4 regions of the Neobacillus sp. genome follow, and region 1 is predicted to be linked to each of the others. Evidence: riboswitches for the same ligand, from Rfam matches in the RefSeq annotation. Region 1 holds a riboswitch; each other region holds the start of a gene.
The links. A riboswitch is a leader RNA that binds a small molecule or an ion and turns the genes downstream of it on or off. The one in region 1 is predicted to bind cyclic di-GMP.
Positions count from the first base shown of each region.

Region 2: another riboswitch for cyclic di-GMP. It lies ahead of RTR43_RS07510 (hypothetical protein); the one in region 1 lies ahead of RTR43_RS11415 (GGDEF domain-containing protein).
Region 3: another riboswitch for cyclic di-GMP. It lies ahead of RTR43_RS15085 (response regulator); the one in region 1 lies ahead of RTR43_RS11415 (GGDEF domain-containing protein).
Region 4: another riboswitch for cyclic di-GMP. It lies ahead of RTR43_RS05630 (hypothetical protein); the one in region 1 lies ahead of RTR43_RS11415 (GGDEF domain-containing protein).

Region 1 is NZ_DALZYO010000016.1:29,075-33,264, reverse strand. It holds gene RTR43_RS11435 (MtnX-like HAD-IB family phosphatase) at 1-11, shown strand, start outside; gene RTR43_RS11430 (iron-containing alcohol dehydrogenase family protein) at 12-1,064, shown strand; gene RTR43_RS11425 (GNAT family N-acetyltransferase) at 1,108-1,542, shown strand; cyclic di-GMP riboswitch class I at 2,415-2,518, shown strand; gene RTR43_RS11415 (GGDEF domain-containing protein) at 2,575-3,609, shown strand; gene RTR43_RS11410 (phospholipase A2 family protein) at 3,909-4,190, shown strand, end outside.
Region 2 is NZ_DALZYO010000010.1:28,114-32,303, forward strand. It holds gene RTR43_RS07495 (hypothetical protein) at 1-676, shown strand, start outside; gene fliS (flagellar export chaperone FliS) at 813-1,193, shown strand; gene fliT (flagellar protein FliT) at 1,208-1,555, shown strand; cyclic di-GMP riboswitch class I at 1,831-1,918, shown strand; gene RTR43_RS07510 (hypothetical protein) at 2,093-2,407, shown strand; gene RTR43_RS07515 (glucosaminidase domain-containing protein) at 2,608-3,273, shown strand; gene flgB (flagellar basal body rod protein FlgB) at 3,420-3,812, shown strand; gene flgC (flagellar basal body rod protein FlgC) at 3,818-4,190, shown strand, end outside.
Region 3 is NZ_DALZYO010000023.1:57,341-61,530, reverse strand. It holds gene miaA (tRNA (adenosine(37)-N6)-dimethylallyltransferase MiaA) at 1-1, opposite strand, end outside; gene mreBH (rod-share determining protein MreBH) at 303-1,310, shown strand; gene RTR43_RS15090 (DUF202 domain-containing protein) at 1,677-1,985, shown strand; cyclic di-GMP riboswitch class I at 2,070-2,157, shown strand; gene RTR43_RS15085 (response regulator) at 2,217-2,576, shown strand; gene mutL (DNA mismatch repair endonuclease MutL) at 2,835-4,190, opposite strand, start outside.
Region 4 is NZ_DALZYO010000007.1:32,015-36,204, forward strand. It holds gene RTR43_RS05620 (M15 family metallopeptidase) at 385-969, shown strand; gene RTR43_RS05625 (YggT family protein) at 1,369-1,650, shown strand; gene RTR43_RS05630 (hypothetical protein) at 2,404-2,640, opposite strand; cyclic di-GMP riboswitch class I at 2,834-2,918, opposite strand; gene RTR43_RS05635 (GNAT family N-acetyltransferase) at 3,621-4,082, opposite strand.

The DNA of each region.
Region 1 (4,190 bases):
TGATGTCTTAAGTGTTAACACCTGTTACGAGTGTTCCGATTCCTGCGATTTTGGAGATTGGCAAAGGAACTGTTTTTAGCCTTGAGCGGATTTTGAAACAACATGGCTTTGTCAATGCCGTGTTCTTGTTCGATGACTTTACCTATCAAACTTACCGGCAGGATATTCTTGACTCCATCTCGGAAGTGAAGATAACAGCGCTGCTCATGCCGTCTGATTTAGATATCCAGGATCTAATTAAAAAAGCTTTTGAGATGGAGCGTTATGATGTGGTCATTGCCATGGGAGGCGGGACGGTAATTGATTATGGAAAATACATAGCTTTTTCAAGGCGGAGCCCATTTTTGAGCATCCCAACGTCAGCGTCCAATGATGGCTTTGCTAGCAGCAATTGTTCCTTGGTGGTCAATAAAAAGAAAACGACGGTTCCGGCAAGGGTCCCATATGGAATTATTGCCGACCTTGAGATTATTCAGCATGTACCTAACCGCTTTATTTTGGCAGGGATCGGTGATTTGCTCTCCAACATAACAGCTCTTTATGATTGGGAGTTTGAGGAGAAACATGGTGCTGCCCGGGTAAACCATTTTGCTTATATGCTGAGTAAAAAAGTAGTCAATAGCTTTATTCGGACACCAATGACCGACATAAGAGATCCAATTTTATTAAAAGAACTGATCAGTTCACTTACACTGGGCGGCATCTCGACGGTCATTAGCGGAAACAGTTCGCCAATCAGCGGCTCGGAGCATTTGATTTCCCATGCACTCGATAAAATTGCGCTGCAGCCGCAAATGCATGGAATTCAAGTTGGAATTGCCACATATATAATGGCTAATGTGCAAGAGCACCGAGCTGAACGAATGATGAAAGTTTTCACAAGGACCGGTTTTTTCGATTATGTGAAAGGGCTTGGCTTAAATAAAGAAGAATACCGCCAAGCCATTGAAATCGCGCCAACGATAAAACCGAATCGATATACTTATTTGCATGATGAGGTTTATCGGAAGAAGGCACTGAGATTTTTGGACGAGGATAAGTTACTACAGGAATTTTTTCAATAAAGGGATTCGTGGTATAAATTGATTATATTGGGGAGTGGAACAAATGGGGATTAGAAAAGCAAAAGTTGACGATTGGAAAGCACTATCCGAATTGTTAAACCAATTGGGGTATCCAAATACTGAGACTTTCATTAAAGAAAAAATAGAAAAACTTCTAATTCACCCAGATGAGGAATTATTGATTTATGAAGAGGATGAAAAAGTACTTGCTTTTATTTCATTGCATTTTATACCTCAATTAGCGGTAAAAGGAGATTTCGCAAGGATAAGTTATTTTGCAGTTAATACAACCATTAGAAGTAAGGGAATTGGGCGTAAGATTGAAGAATATTGTACTGATTTAGCTAAAAAAAGAAATTGCGACAGAATTGAAGTTCATTGCCATTCAAGAAGAGTAGATGCACATAGGTTCTATACTCGACAAGGATTTACTGAATCCCCGAAATACTTTATGAAGATGATGAACGAATCTGTATAAGAGTCTTTTTCAACAAACGAGTGCGATTCTTCAAAATGAGGGTCGCCGTTTTTCTTGATGTACAACCGTTGAAGAAGTAAATTGACGCTTTAGTATCGCATTTGCCCCATATTGTGAAACAAAGGGGTTAAGAAAAAGGTGTATGTGTTTATGAAAGATTTCCATTGCTGTGCAACATGCCGGCATTTAAAAGCAGAGAAAAAAGCAGAAGGAATGAAATATTATTGCAGCCGGTTAGGTTATGAAACAAAAACGAACTATAAATTTAATTGCTGGAGCCCCAAGGAGCATGTGATAAAGTTAATGAATAACAGAACCACGCCCCAAAAGGAAAGTTAAAAGTAGGTTAGATCGTTCCGTTGAACTGAAGGCTTATATCTAAGTGTATGAATTTCATGTGGATTGTCTTTGTTGTATCAACATTTTTTGGTATTTAATTAAAGAAAAAAGCAAATTAAGAAGTTTTCTACAAGTTTTATTGCCTAAAGCTTGCCGCCAATTTCTGGTTCAAAGCAAGGTAATTACATTATCAAAAAAGTCTTTCTTTCCATCCAGATCATTCCCCCTTTATCGATACAGAAAATCCTTTTTTTTAAGCGAATAGAAAATCATAAGTTTTTCAAATTTATCCTTCAAAATTTGCTGTCGGATATAATAATATCCGACAATATTTTTTTAAATAGGTACATTCTATGTGGTTAAATTGAATCCTTTAAATGCAGAAATAATCGACAATCGTACTCCAATCCGACATAAAATGATATATAAAAACTACAAAATATCGATTACAATAGGTAAATAAAGATTGTATTTTACAAATGGGAAAATCGCATCCAGAAAATAGCAAAACTTCTTCGGCACCTGTGGAAATAAAATTGATAGGGCTAATTTATTGAAAGATAAAGACGCAAAGCTAGAGGGGCTAAGGTCACCACCGAATGAAAGTGGTGGAGGACTATGCCAGCCAGTTGCTTATTTTTGAGGATTCAGAGGGACTAATCTCATTGATTGGTTTAGGAGATGATCATATCGATGATTAAACAATTTGAATCACTAGCTGAACTTAAAAGAAAGATATTTCTGGGGGTTGTGCCCTTAATAATAATCGCATTTATTTTAAATACCATTCTTAAAAATATGGACGCCGCAAATAAACTTAATTTCATTGTCAACAACACACTCACCCTTTGGTTCATCATCAGTTGGGTTCTGATGTTTAAGAATCGGTACGTTCGGTTTGCCGAGTTTTCCAATTTAGCTTTGGTTAGTTTTTATCATGTATCGACCTTTTATGATGCAGTTATTAACTACCTTGGTAAAATAGGAGGGTCTTTAGGGGATTTTATCGTCTGGATGCCCATCTATATTATGTTTATTTTCTTAACACTGGGGATAAAAAAAGGGCTTTATTTTTCCATCAGTATATTTGCCATTACTGTGGTGGGTGGAGTCATGTACATGAACAAGCTACCCGCTGAATCCATTGATTCGCTTCTCCAGTTTTACTTTTCTAATTTGGTCTATATTATTGTCCTTTATTACGCCCAGCATGTGTTCAAGGCCTATACAAAAATGGAGCTTTTTAATAAGCACGCCTATGTAGATTCATTAACGGGAATCGCTAACCGCCACCGAATTGATGAATGGCTTGAAATTAAGTTAAAGGATTCTAAGGTCATGAACATAAGTTTTTCGATTATCTTTTTTGATATTGATCATTTTAAAAAAATCAATGACTTTTATGGTCATAATGTGGGTGACTCCGTTTTAATCGAGTTGTCTGAACTTATTCAAAGGAATCTCGATATACGTGAATTTTTTGGTCGATGGGGTGGAGAAGAATTTATTATCATTACGGATGTCTCCGGCAAAGATGCCACCGAGCTTGCAGAATATTTAAGACAAAAGGTCGCAGAACATGAATTCCAAGAGGTTGGAAGGCTGACAGCAAGCTTTGGAGTAGCAGATTCTCAGCCAGAGGACAATAAAGATTCGTTGTTAAATCGAGCAGATGAAGGATTATACCGCTCAAAGAATTATGGCAAAAATAAAGTGAGTATGTGTTAGCTCTATTCAACAGAATAGGGCTTTTTTTAATGCACTTGTAAGTTGCGTCGAATTAAAGAAAAGTCTTAGTGTCGTTCACTGCGGTTTTTTTAGGTCCAATAATAAGTTTGGGTTTATGGAACTAATAATTCTTGGGTAATGAACATCTAAATTGTTTTTCGAAAAATGGACATGCATGGGGATTTTACCATTTCAATTTTATTGAAATTTCATAATTTATTAGTAAAGAAACTGATATTGATCAATGTTGTACCTGACCTTACAGGTATGTCATGAAACTGTAATGGGAGTTGTTGATTTTGCAAAGGAAAAGACGTGGATTCTGCATTTTCCCCGGGTATAGATGGTGTGGCCCAGGCTGCAGTGGCCCTGGTGCTCCGATTAATGATGTCGATGCCTGCTGCATGGGACATGACCGCTGTTTAAGCAGAGGGATTTCACCTTGCCGATGTGATTACGAATTTATGGATTGCCTGCGCTCCAAAATGAATAGGTATACAGATAAAGGGAGAAAAGCTGCACTGATGCATGATTTTATGAAAATGAAAACAGCGTTCACATGTGGGGCAAGGTATCGAAGG
Region 2 (4,190 bases), on a different contig from region 1:
AATTGAGTTCATGTTTCATTATATTAAGGAACGGCAAGAAGAAGGTGCGCTAAATATTACAGAGATATTGGAGGAAGTAGCCCAATTATTAAATCGTGGCTATCAATCAGTTAACTATAAATATTATTCCCTTATTAAGTCAAAAGATAAAAAGGAAGCAGCCAATCAAAATAGTTATCAATTTATTACGATTACAGAGAAGGATGTTCCAGTGTTATCCACTGAAGTAATAGGGGATACGCTGCTAGCAACTCAAGTTAACCAGGTGGCACCTACACAAGATAATGATGATTTGCTTGACATTTTATCGGGATTAATCTCCAATGTACAACAACTTCCAGGGATTAATTTAAACGAACTGCTTAGAAGTTTATTCCAACTTACCAACCTAGCACTGCAGAATCAGGATGCAGTTCAACAGATAGAGAGTATGAAATCGGAAGTCAATCTTGAAAAAGAAGCAATACGAGAACAGTTAATGAAAAAGGAACAACAATTCATTCAGGAGAAAAAGCGTAATGATGAATTGCAATTAGAGGTTTCTAAATTGGCAAAGGAAATATCAGCCTTTAACCTCTTAGGTGATGCGGCAAAAATCCAACAACTGAAATCTTACAATCAAAGACTAAACTACATTATTGACAGCTTTGGATTAGTACTTAGAGTCAGTAGTTAAGTTATATCCTAAATTGATTTTAAATTTGATTAGCAAAAGACATCCAATAAATTAACCTTGATCTCCTTAACTATTTTTCTTTTTTACCGATAAAAAATAGAAAGTAGGAAATGGATTTTAAAAGGAGTAATCAAACATGGCATTTAGTAATCCTTATCAAACCTATCAAAAACAAGCGGTCACTACTTCTAAACCAGAAGAATTAACGCTCATGTTATTTCAAGGCATGGTTAAATTCATCCGTAAGTCCAAAATGGCCATCGAACAAAATAATCTAGAGGAAAGCCACAGTTACAACCTAAGAGCCCAAGATATTCTGAGCGAATTAATAGTGACCTTGAAACCAGGATACACCATCTCAGATTCCTTGCTTTCCCTATATGATTATATGAAATCTCGCTTAATTGAGGCCAATATTCATAAAAGTTTGGATCTATTAGAAGAAGTGGAAGGGCACGCTTTAGAATTATCGGAAACATGGTCAACAGCTATGAAGCAAAAGAATACTAAGAATTAAGGGCTGGTATACCAATGGACGAATTAATTGCAACCATTTATGATATCACTGTAGACATGGATCGTGCACTAAAAGAAGAAAATTTTGAGGATTTTGAACAGCTGCTAAATAATCGAAACAGCATGATGATCCAGGTAGAGGCGTTTAAGACTGATCATCCGGAATACCAGTATCCAGCAAAAGCAAAACAATTGTTGGAAGACGCTCGTTGTCTTGATCAACGTTTAACTTTTCTTTTAAAAGAAAACATTACTGAAACTCAAAACTCACTCATTCAAATTAAACAAAATAAACAGGTTTCAAAAAAGTTTCGACCATATCTTAAACAAACAAATGGGGTATTTTTAGATTCTAAAAAATAATATTGTGACTGATGACATTACGAAATGCATAAATCATGCATTTTTTTTTTGCAAAAAAAAAGATAAAAAATGAAAAGTGACAGTTCCGTGACCTTATCGCTCGGTGGAAAATATGCTTATTTACGTAAAAAACGTATTATTTATGAGAAATAATGACTAAAATAAACCATTTGACCTAGTAATTTCGACAATAAATGATAAAATAGTAGTATATTCGATATTGGAAAAACATTCTATTATTTATTAAGAGATTAGTATAAATTACAAATACAGTATTTTGTTAAAGGCATAGCTGATGAAAATCAGTGACGCAAAGCTATAGGGACTAAGGTGCATTTTGTACTATGTCAGCCAGTTACCTAAAGATCAAGGTATTTTTCATAGGTATTAAATATCTAGCTAGATAGATTATTTGTGTCTACAAAGATATTTTTGTCTATTACCTCCCCTTTTGGTAAAGGCGAGGTTATTTTTTTGCTTCAGCAAAGGAAGACCATAGTACTCTTTAATATCCAGTTAGTGGAGAGGAAGATATTCATGATCCGGCAGCAAGGAATAACAGCCAATCGAAGGAATGGTAAACTTTATAATTTCATGGAATATAAAAAGATGAAACCATGCTTCGAAAAACCTATGAAAATTACAATGGGAAACCCAACAAATGATACCTATTACCTTGTGAAAAATGTGGTATACAAGGGAAAGCAAATTCTTGCAATGAAGCAAATACTGGATTCAAACACGATTATTTTAGTAGAAGCGAAAATAGAAGATGGACAACTCATACATATTTCCAAGCTTTCGGAAGAATTTTTAGGAGACATTAGCGGGATGTTAGAAAGAACCATGTAATACTTATAAGGTTTTATGGGGTGGGGATGGAATATAAAAAGACTGAAAAATCCCACTCCTTATTGTTTGACCACCTAATCAAATTTTCATGATCATGTTTTTTCTTCATTCCCCTAAATAATACATGAGAAGCGATTATTTTTAGTTGTTTTGGATGATTTTTGTTACAAAAAATACGTGGAAAGAAAGGATGCTATCCATTGATTAACAGTGATAATTGGTTTACTAAAACAATGCTAGTTAATACACTATCTAGGACTGAAAATTTACGATCCCAGATGGAAGGGACCACTTCTGATGGAAAGAATCTTTTTGCTGCAGTCTTAAGTCAACTATTGATGCAACAGGAATTTCAATCGACAATACCTCAAATCAATTCTGTGGTTCCTAATATTATTTCTGAAATGAACAGGAATATAAGTGATCAAACTATGTCTTTGAACGCGAATGAACCATTACGTTTCGAATCATTTAACCCAGATAAATTAAATCAAATGTTGGATGGGAAATTAAAAGGAATGGGGGAGGTTTTTGTACGAGCTGGAAAGCGGTTTAATATCAATCCAGCGTTACTTACGGCTATCGCTCAACATGAAACAGGCAATGGGAAATCCCGTGCAGCCAATGAAAAAAATAATGTCGCAGGAATGATGGGCGTAAATGGCTTGAAATCGTACTCATCCATTGAAGATAGCATAATGGATATGGCTCGCAATTTAAGTAAGAACTATTTAGGAATAGGTTTATCCAGTATTTCCAAGATTGGTGCGAAGTATGCACCAATTGGAGCAGATAATGATCCTACCGGTCTAAACAATCAATGGGTATCTGGAGTAAATAAGTTTTTTGAACGGCTTAGAGTATAACAAAATTGTGAAGATGACTTCGGCTATGAAAAAAATTGTGGCTATGGAGCCTATTTTTTAGTATATTGATGTAGAATGTTAGTCTTTTTTGATATTTATCAAAAATAATCAAAAATTGTCTTAAGATGGAAAGGAGAGTCGTCCTCATGAATAATATAGGCATCCTACAATCAGCACTAGGTGCTTCCAGTTTACGTCAACAGGTCATTTCTAATAATATCTCGAATGCGGAAACTCCTGGATATAAAACAAAACAAGTTTTTTTTGAGGATATTTTAAAGCAGCAATTATCCAATCAAACAAATTTTGTAGGAAACCGTACCGACTCCCGTCATTTCACGATTGGGAAATCTACTGACATTCCAACAGCAAAAACTGTAGAGAATACGGATACAGTCATGCAAAACAACGGCAATAACGTAGATATCGACAAAGAAATGACTAGTATGGGGAAAAATTCATTGTGGTATTATACGCTAACGCAGCAATTAACTAGTGAATTCCAACAATTATCGATTGCTATCAGAGGGAGGCGTTAACCGCGATGTTTGATTCATTAAATATAAGTGCATCAGCCTTAACTGCTGGGCGCTTAAGGATGGATGTAACCTCATCTAATATTGCCAACGCCTCAACTACCCGTGGAAAATTAGTGAATGGAGTATGGGAACCCTATCGCCGGAAGATGGTCGTGATGGAACCAAGAGAGAATGCCTTTAATCAGGTTTTACAGGGGGAAATGCAAAAACAAGCTGGTTTACAATCAAACCTACAAGGGGTGCGAGTGACTGGAATTGTAGACGATCAAACACCATTTAAGACAATCTATGATCCTACGAACCCTGATGCTAATGCGGATGGCTATGTTAAGATGCCAAATGTTGATCTGTCAAAGGAAATGGTTGATATGCTTGCTG
Region 3 (4,190 bases), on a different contig from region 1:
AAATTTTCACACTGCCTTATTTACATTATCAGTGGAAGTAATCGTTTTTGTTCGCTTCCACGCTTACATCGTATCATATATTTGAAAAGCAGTTGAACATCAAATCAGTATATACAATATAAATCTTTTCTATGCTTATGTAAAAGACTTTTTTTATCCATGTTGCTTCCAAAGAAGGGAAGTTTTTCATGTAAATTTACAAAAGGATAACGGTTCATTTACAAACTGCTTTCTACCCCCACTTTCATGATAGGCTTGAACGTAGCTTATTTTGAAAAAATATTAAGGAATTAGGTGAAGAAATGCTTTCAAATTTTGATATGGGAATTGATTTAGGAACAGCAAATATATTGGTTTATAATAAAAATAAAGGGATTACCCTTAATGAGCCCTCTGTGGTAGCCATTGATACAAGAACAAAAAATGTGGTTGCAGTCGGACTGGATGCAAAAGAAATGATTGGAAAAACTCCTGAAAAAATCGTTGCCATTCGCCCTTTAAAGGATGGAGTCATTGCTGATTTTGATGTCACTACAGAAATGCTGAAACACGTTATGCGAAAGGCCACAAAAAAAATAGGCTTTGCCGTTCGTAAACCCAATGTAGTTGTTTGTATTCCATCCGGATCCACAAGTGTTGAACGGAGAGCGATTCATGACGCAGTGAAAAATGCTGGCGCCAAAAAAATTTCGTTGATTGAAGAACCAGTTGCAGCAGCAATTGGGGCCGGATTACCTGTAGATGAACCTGTTGCCAACGTGGTTGTCGACATTGGTGGCGGCAATACAGAAGTTGCGATTATTTCCTTCGGTGGGGTAGTTGCTTGCCATTCGATAAAAATTGGCGGAGATCGCCTGGATGATGATATTATTCAGTTTGTTCGTAAAGAATACAATTTATTGATTGGCGAAAGAACAGCAGAAAAAATAAAAATGGAAATTGGTTATGCACTTATTGATCATGAGGAACTTTTCATCGACGTACGTGGTCGGGATCTTGTGTCTGGCTTGCCGAAAACAATTAATCTTTCATCCTATGAAATTCGTAATGCGTTGAAAGAAGCACTTCAGCATATTTTAGAAGCGATCCGGGCCACACTAGAAGATTGCCCTGCCGAACTCAGTGGTGACATCGTCGACCGTGGTGTAATCCTCACTGGCGGCGGATCACTAATGAATGGGATGGAGGAGTGGCTTAGCGAAGAAATCTTTGTTCCTGTTCAGCTAGCTCCAAATCCGCTCGAATCGGTGGCAATCGGAGCTGGAAAATCGCTTGCATATGCGAGTAAAATTCTAGCAGAAGTGAAATAAGACAACTCTATTATTTGTGCAATCATTTAACAAAAAGGCTGAAGGACTAACCCCCCTTCAGCCTTTATATATTTTCTTGGTTTTTGCCTTGTAATAAAATCTAGGTCACAATTTACTACTTGGTCACCGTTCGACAAAGTTTTTCCGAATCTCTGTCACTGCAAATTACAGTACTCATCCAGAGTAAACGTTCTATATACTTGTTTTCATAATATAGAAAGTGGCTAAATATTAATGAACGTTACTATTATTGATGCTGACAGACTTAATAATGAGTGTTCAATTCTTTAGCCAACTTTATTTACTCTTAAAAATTACGTTCTTTTGGCATACTATATGTAGTATTTAGTAAAAAGGAGGAGTAATATGAGCAGAAAGAAAAATGCACCAAATGAGAACTCTCTATCTCCTAGTGACTTGTTCGCAATGGAAAGTACCCTACTAGCAATGGAAAGAACAAAATTAGCCATTGATAGAACACTATTAGCCTATATACGTACGTCCTTGACATTCTTTGCGGCTGCTGCAGCCCTTATAGAGTTTTTTGATAAAAGTATAAAGTTCAAAATCACAGCGTACATAACCATCTTTTTAGGAGCAATTCTCCTTTTGATTGGGTTTTATAATTATTACCGTTCAAAGAAATCAATCAAAAAAATACAATTGTTTAAATAATTAAATTTGCAAATTGGCATTTCAAATATTTCTTTGACTTATAAATGCGACAAAATATTACTTTTTGCGACAAAATGTGCTAAACTTTGAAAAAGGCAAATTTTACGAAAGTAAAAGACGCAAAGCCACGGACCTAAAGCAAAATTTTTGTTATGGTAGCCGGGCTGCAAATATGCTGTGCAAAGTACCCCTTTCCTAATTTGCCTTAATATTAAAGGAAAGGTGTTTTAAATGTGTAAAACCATATTAATTGCTGACGACTCAAGGTTTAGTAGAAATTTAATAATGGATATCTTACATAGAGAAGGCTTCCAAGTTTTTTTTGAAGCTTCAGATGGTGCAATTGCCGTCGCTTTGTATAAAAAAAAGTCTCCAGACATTGTGTTACTTGACTTAACTATGCCTACTTTAAATGGTCTAGATGCCTTAAGAAGAATAATTGAATTTGATCCAAGTGCAAAAGTAATTATTTGTTCCGCAATGGGGCAAAAAGGGTTAATTGTTGATGCAATAAAATCTGGAGCAAAAGACTTTATTGTAAAGCCATATTTTAATGATCTCGGTCCAGCAATTAAAAAACTATTTAGTTAATTAGCATTTCATATTGAAGTGCTATTTTTATGCCACATAATAAGAGAACATTTCATAGATCTTTTTCTTCGTACCTGGCTTCACCTTTTTCGCAAACTTTTATTAAATATTGTCACGTTACACCCTTTGTACAAGATTCATCGGCAGAGAATTTTTCAAAAGTGTTTCGAATAACGAGCTCTGAGCAAAAAATGTGGTCGAAGCTTTAAAAAAGCACAGGAGAATCCTTATATATCAAGGATTCTCCTGTGCTTGAAATTACATCACCCGTTTAAACATTTTTTCCATTTCATAAATGGAATAGTGAACGATTATCGGTCTTCCATGGGGACAGGTAAACGGATCAGATGCTTTTCGTAAATCATCCAGCAGTGCTTGGATTTCATCATTTCGTAAATGTCGATTCGCTTTAATTGATGCTTTACAGCTCATCATGATGGCTGCTTCCTCACGTAGTCTTTTAATATCCACCTTTTTCATCGCTAAAAGTTGTTCAATCATGTCTTCGATGATTTGTTTTTCTTCTCCTTTTGGAAGCCATTGCGGATGGGAACGGACAATAAAACTATTCATACCGAATTCCTCGAGAAAAATACCAACCTTTTCTAGCTCGTTTTGGTGTTCAGTAATTTTTATATAATCGTCAGTTGAATACTCAAATGTTAACGGAACAAGCATTTCCTGCAGTTCAGACTGAACCTGTCCCACTTTTTCACGGAAGTACTCATACTTTAACCGTTCCTGTGCCGCATGCTGATCGATAATATATAAGCCGTTTTCATTTTGGGCAAAAATATAGGTGCCATGCATTTGGCCGATAGGATATAGACGCGGTACTCTGCTCTCAGGTTGGTTATTAACATGATTAGCCTCTAAAACCGACTCATCATTTTCACGTTCAACCTCAATGGATTCATTCCATTGTTCCTTGCCAACCTCACCTCTAGGGAATACTGGATTTACAGACTTCCAACCTTCTGTTTCATCAACATTTTCCGCTCGGACAGGAATATTTGAATATGGTAAAGGAGGAATTGGCCTGGTTTCCTTTATCGCTTGCGCATGTATTGGCCAATCTCTGTTAATTTCTTTAGTAATCTTTGTGATTGATGTTCCTTCATCAAGAATTAACGCAGTTTGTTCCGATTTTGTTTCTTCTTTTTTCACCTGAGTATAGGCTGTCGGAATCAGGATTTTCGATTTAAAAGCATCCTTTATGATCGTTGTAACCAGTTCATTCAACTCTGCTTCCTTACTTATACGAACTTCCATTTTCGATGGGTGAACATTGACATCAACTAGCAACGGATCCATTTCGATATTCAGAAGAACAATTGGAAATCTGCCAATTGGCAACAGGGTATGGTAGCCTTCTTGAATCGCTTTGGCTAATGGATAGTTTTTTATAAATCTACCATTTATCATCGTTGAGATATAGTTTCTTGATGCTCTTGTTACCTCTGGCATGGATGCATATCCGCTAATGGTATAATCAAGCGATTTACCGGTGATCGGTATAAGCTGCTTCGTGATTGTCATACCGTAGATAGCAGCGAGAACTTGGCGCATATCACCGTTTCCGGTCGTTTGCAGCAACTTCCGCTCATTATGAAT
Region 4 (4,190 bases), on a different contig from region 1:
TATTCCTTCTGTAATGGGTTGTAGACAGACTTCTCCCGTGGTCAAAAACTGGTCAGTTTTTTAACATGAGAAGCGATCCAATTGTTTTCCATTACAGAGTAAATGTTGGCATACAGGTCACATGATCCTTTCTTTCAAACAGATTAAAACTAATTTACCATATTTTAAAAATATTTACCATAGTTTACATAAAATATCATCTCAGCAATTGGTTAGTTTAGAATATGGCTAATGGCAGAGGGATAGTTGCAGTGATGAATTCCTACTATATTGGTGAACAATGTCTGTTATTGTTTACCAGGTATATAATAATATGAAACTATGAGGCTCTGTTTTACGTCATAGATAGTGAAAAAACTTTAGATACGAAAGGAATATGTAGTTTTGAAGCTAACACGGATAGGAAAGTCATTTATTATATTTTTTCTCCTGCTTACCATGATCCTATTCTTTATTCAGTTTACTAAGAAATCCGATCCTCTTACGGATTCGAAAACAAATCAATCTGTTTCTTTACCAACTGAACTCCATCCGGTTGTGAAAGAACGGAGCAATCAATTAATCCAACATTCTGCAAAAAAAGGCATTGTGATAGTGGTTACTGATGGTTTTCGAAGTGCGGAAGAACAGGATCGACTTTATGATAAAGGCCGTACGGCAGAGGGAAATATTGTAACATTTGCAAAAGGGGGAGAGTCCTATCACAATTATGGGCTTGCCATTGATTTTGCGTTAAAAACCCCTTCAGGGAATGTGATTTGGGATAGGCAGTATGATGGAAATAAAAATGGGAAAGCAGATTGGACCGAGGTTGTTGAAATGGCAAAAGCTTTAGGGTTTGAATGGGGTGGTGATTGGGCTAAATTTAAAGATTATCCCCATTTACAAATGAATTTTGGATTGACCATTGCTAAATTACAGAAAGGGGAGAAACCTGCTGAATCATCATTAACAGCGGATACAAAATAGCTCTGAACATCCGTGTACTCATCCCTTGCTGGTGATTATGGTAACCCTAACAATATGAATAATATGGATATAATTCTTCCTTAATCTGTAGTGCCATTCCCTAAATAATGGTATGGATTTTTACCTCAACGTTCAAATCTTCAGGATCATTTCCGGCTTGACCGGCGGACTGGCAAGAAAGAATCAGACCCTTCACTTTACTCGTTAGGGTCCAATATAAAAATCAACCATTTCAATTCAATAAGTTAATTTCCTTGTGTTAAAAAATTTCCAGGATGAAGCATGAGGAAACAATTAACATGAATAATATGAAACCTTTCAGAGACCTTAAACGTATATGGTATATACCCGTACAAAGGATTGTACGATAGAAAAAATAGTATAGGCAGGAGATTTAAATTGGGCTCAAACATTTTACAACTTGGATATTATTTATTTGAGGGTTATTATTGGCTAATCTTAATCGCTATTCTAGGTTCTTGGTTTCCTAAATTTCAATCAACAAAGGTTGGGGAATGGATCTACAAACTAGTCGACCCTTATTTAAACCTTTTCAGGAGGTTTATCCCCCCTCTTGGTCCAATTGATTTTTCACCCATCATCGCATTATTTGCTTTAAGATATCTAGGAATATTTGCTCTTGAAGGTCTTCGCCAATCATTGAATGCTATAGGAATTTAAGAGGGAATAAGCTTACAAAAATAATGATAAAGTGGCTGTGATTTCGTTGCGTTTTTTGTCCGAAATAATGGCTATCTTCCGTTTTTGGTAGTAAAGAGAAGTTTTATAACTCCTATCAGAACCTTTCATACACGGCGGATATTTTTTGTAAGTCTAATTACGCATTCTTCATCATTACTTAATGTAAGGTTAATAGCTCTATAACAACTAAGACATAGTTTAGTAATATTGTTACATTATAGTAGTTAATAGAGGGGATAGCATGCGTGGCTATCATGGTATTTGGCGTAGGTGGAGCCGATACATAACAAGAAGTAAGGAGCAAGCGGTTTTTAGATTAGCTTAAGTTCCTCTTTTACAGCACAGCTTTGATGTTCGTGAATAAACTATTGCTTGGTTAGGTTCAAGCCAATGGAGGAAATGGTTTTCTTCCATTGGCCTTCCAATCGATTACCAATTATTTCATTTGAAATATAGGTTATTAGGGAAGCTTATTTTTTGTAAATGAAAAATCTGCATTTTACACAATGCAGACTTTTTTTTCATTCGCTATGTCATTGAGATTAATTAAATACATACGTATGTTTTCTTGTTTTGATTGAACAAAGTTTTGCAAGCTGTCAGGGATAAGCTTGTCATTACACTCGAGAGTATCAGGATTCAAGGAGACCTTTAACCAGGCATCTTCTTGCGTATCCAAACATTTGACTGTCACTTTTTGTCTCTTATATATAACTCCTACAATGTGATATCTCATTCGGCTGTCACCCGCATTTCTAATTTGAATAGTTTATAAGATGCCTGTGTAAGGTTTTCAAGGCATTCCACTCGTATTCTTTCTTCACAGACAAAATCATTAAGCAATTCACTCTTTAACCTAGAGCAGATCATCGAAATATGATCATGAGTCAGCCTATTTAAAGGGTTTTGTGCTGCAACTCTTAGAATTTCTTTTTCAAAGTACTCGACAGAACCAAATAAAACAGTCACTATGATCTCCACCCTTCCCCGAAAATAATTAAAATAATTGCAATTCCTAATACTAACAAGACGATAAACCGCTGAAACCGCTTTCCTATTTTCTACTCCTTTCTTTTTATAAAAGAAAAAGTCCACCCCAAAAAAGAATGATGGACAAAAAATGTTTGGCAATAACAAACCTTTAATTGTATATCCGATTCTTTTTGGCAACCCGGCTATCCTAGCACTTTCGCCTTAGACCCGTAGCTTTGCGTCCCCACCTTTCGATAGGTTTGCCTTTTTCAATTGATACTTTTATACTATATCGGAAAATACCAATTTTCAACAAAATTCTTCATAATTTGCCCAAATATGACAAATATGATTATTTCATCATCCATCTATAGTCCTATAAAAGAGATAGTGTAAGGAATTAAAGCTGTGAAACTGCTTAAATAAAAAAGATAAAGGTTATCCTGCACCGTTTAGGATAACTTTTTTTTAAAAAAAAATCTCATTAAAAATAGAACCTCATGGTCCGTCCTTCCTATCAGCCTGTTTCCTTGCAACTATTTCCTACCTTTTCTATTTTTAAAAATATGACAAAGGCGACCAGTACCCATCACTGCTCGCCTATGTTAGAGTCCAATATCAAATGGATTCCCAGTCAATATAGATGGTGGATATCTGAAACTAGCAACCAGTGCCTATTTCAAATCTCCTTGAAATTTGACAATAAATTTACAATTAACATATAAAGAGTTAACAAATTTCTTATATACTGAGTTTGTAAAAAAAAAATTCTAAAGGAGTTGCCATGATGATGGAATTGATAATTCGACTGGTTATTTTGATTCCTTTTTGCACACTTCTTTGTCCTTAATAAACCACAAAAACAGTATTTCTAGGTTTGCTTAAGTGTCTCGTTAACTGCACAGCTTAAGTGTTCGTGAAATAGACATTCTATCGCTTAAACAGGTTCAATCCAATCGAGGAAATGGCCCTTTTTTTTATAAATCCTTCTCAAACATAACCATATCCAATGCCCTAATTCCATTCTCAAAAATAGGTTCTAGATAATTTTTGAAGAAATCTCTCTTAATTTCAACCATCCTAAACCCAAGCTTTTGATAAAATGCTAAGTTATCTATACTTGAATTAGCCGTACCCACAATCATTTTATCTAGTCCCTTAATTTTATATAAATGGAAAGCTTCTTTAACTACTAATTTTCCTAAGCCATTCCCTCGGTAATCTTCGGTTAAAGCGATATTTTTAAGCTCGACAATTCCATTCGGATGGAAAGTAAATAAAACTACTCCCGCAGTTTTTCCTTCACAGCAAATCGCGAACATCTCTCCATCATTTATGTACTCTCTGACGATTTCTTCGCTTTCATCTGCTAGAAGGAGATAGTCTAGAAATGAATTTCTTTTCTCCGTTTCAATTGCCTCCAATTGAACTTCCCGCATTGTCATCCCTCCCATAACACACCCTAATTTTAACACAAATTGGTAATGAAAATTAATTTAACCTTGGACTTAAAAATACTCACACCAATTCAAATGGCAAACAGTTCC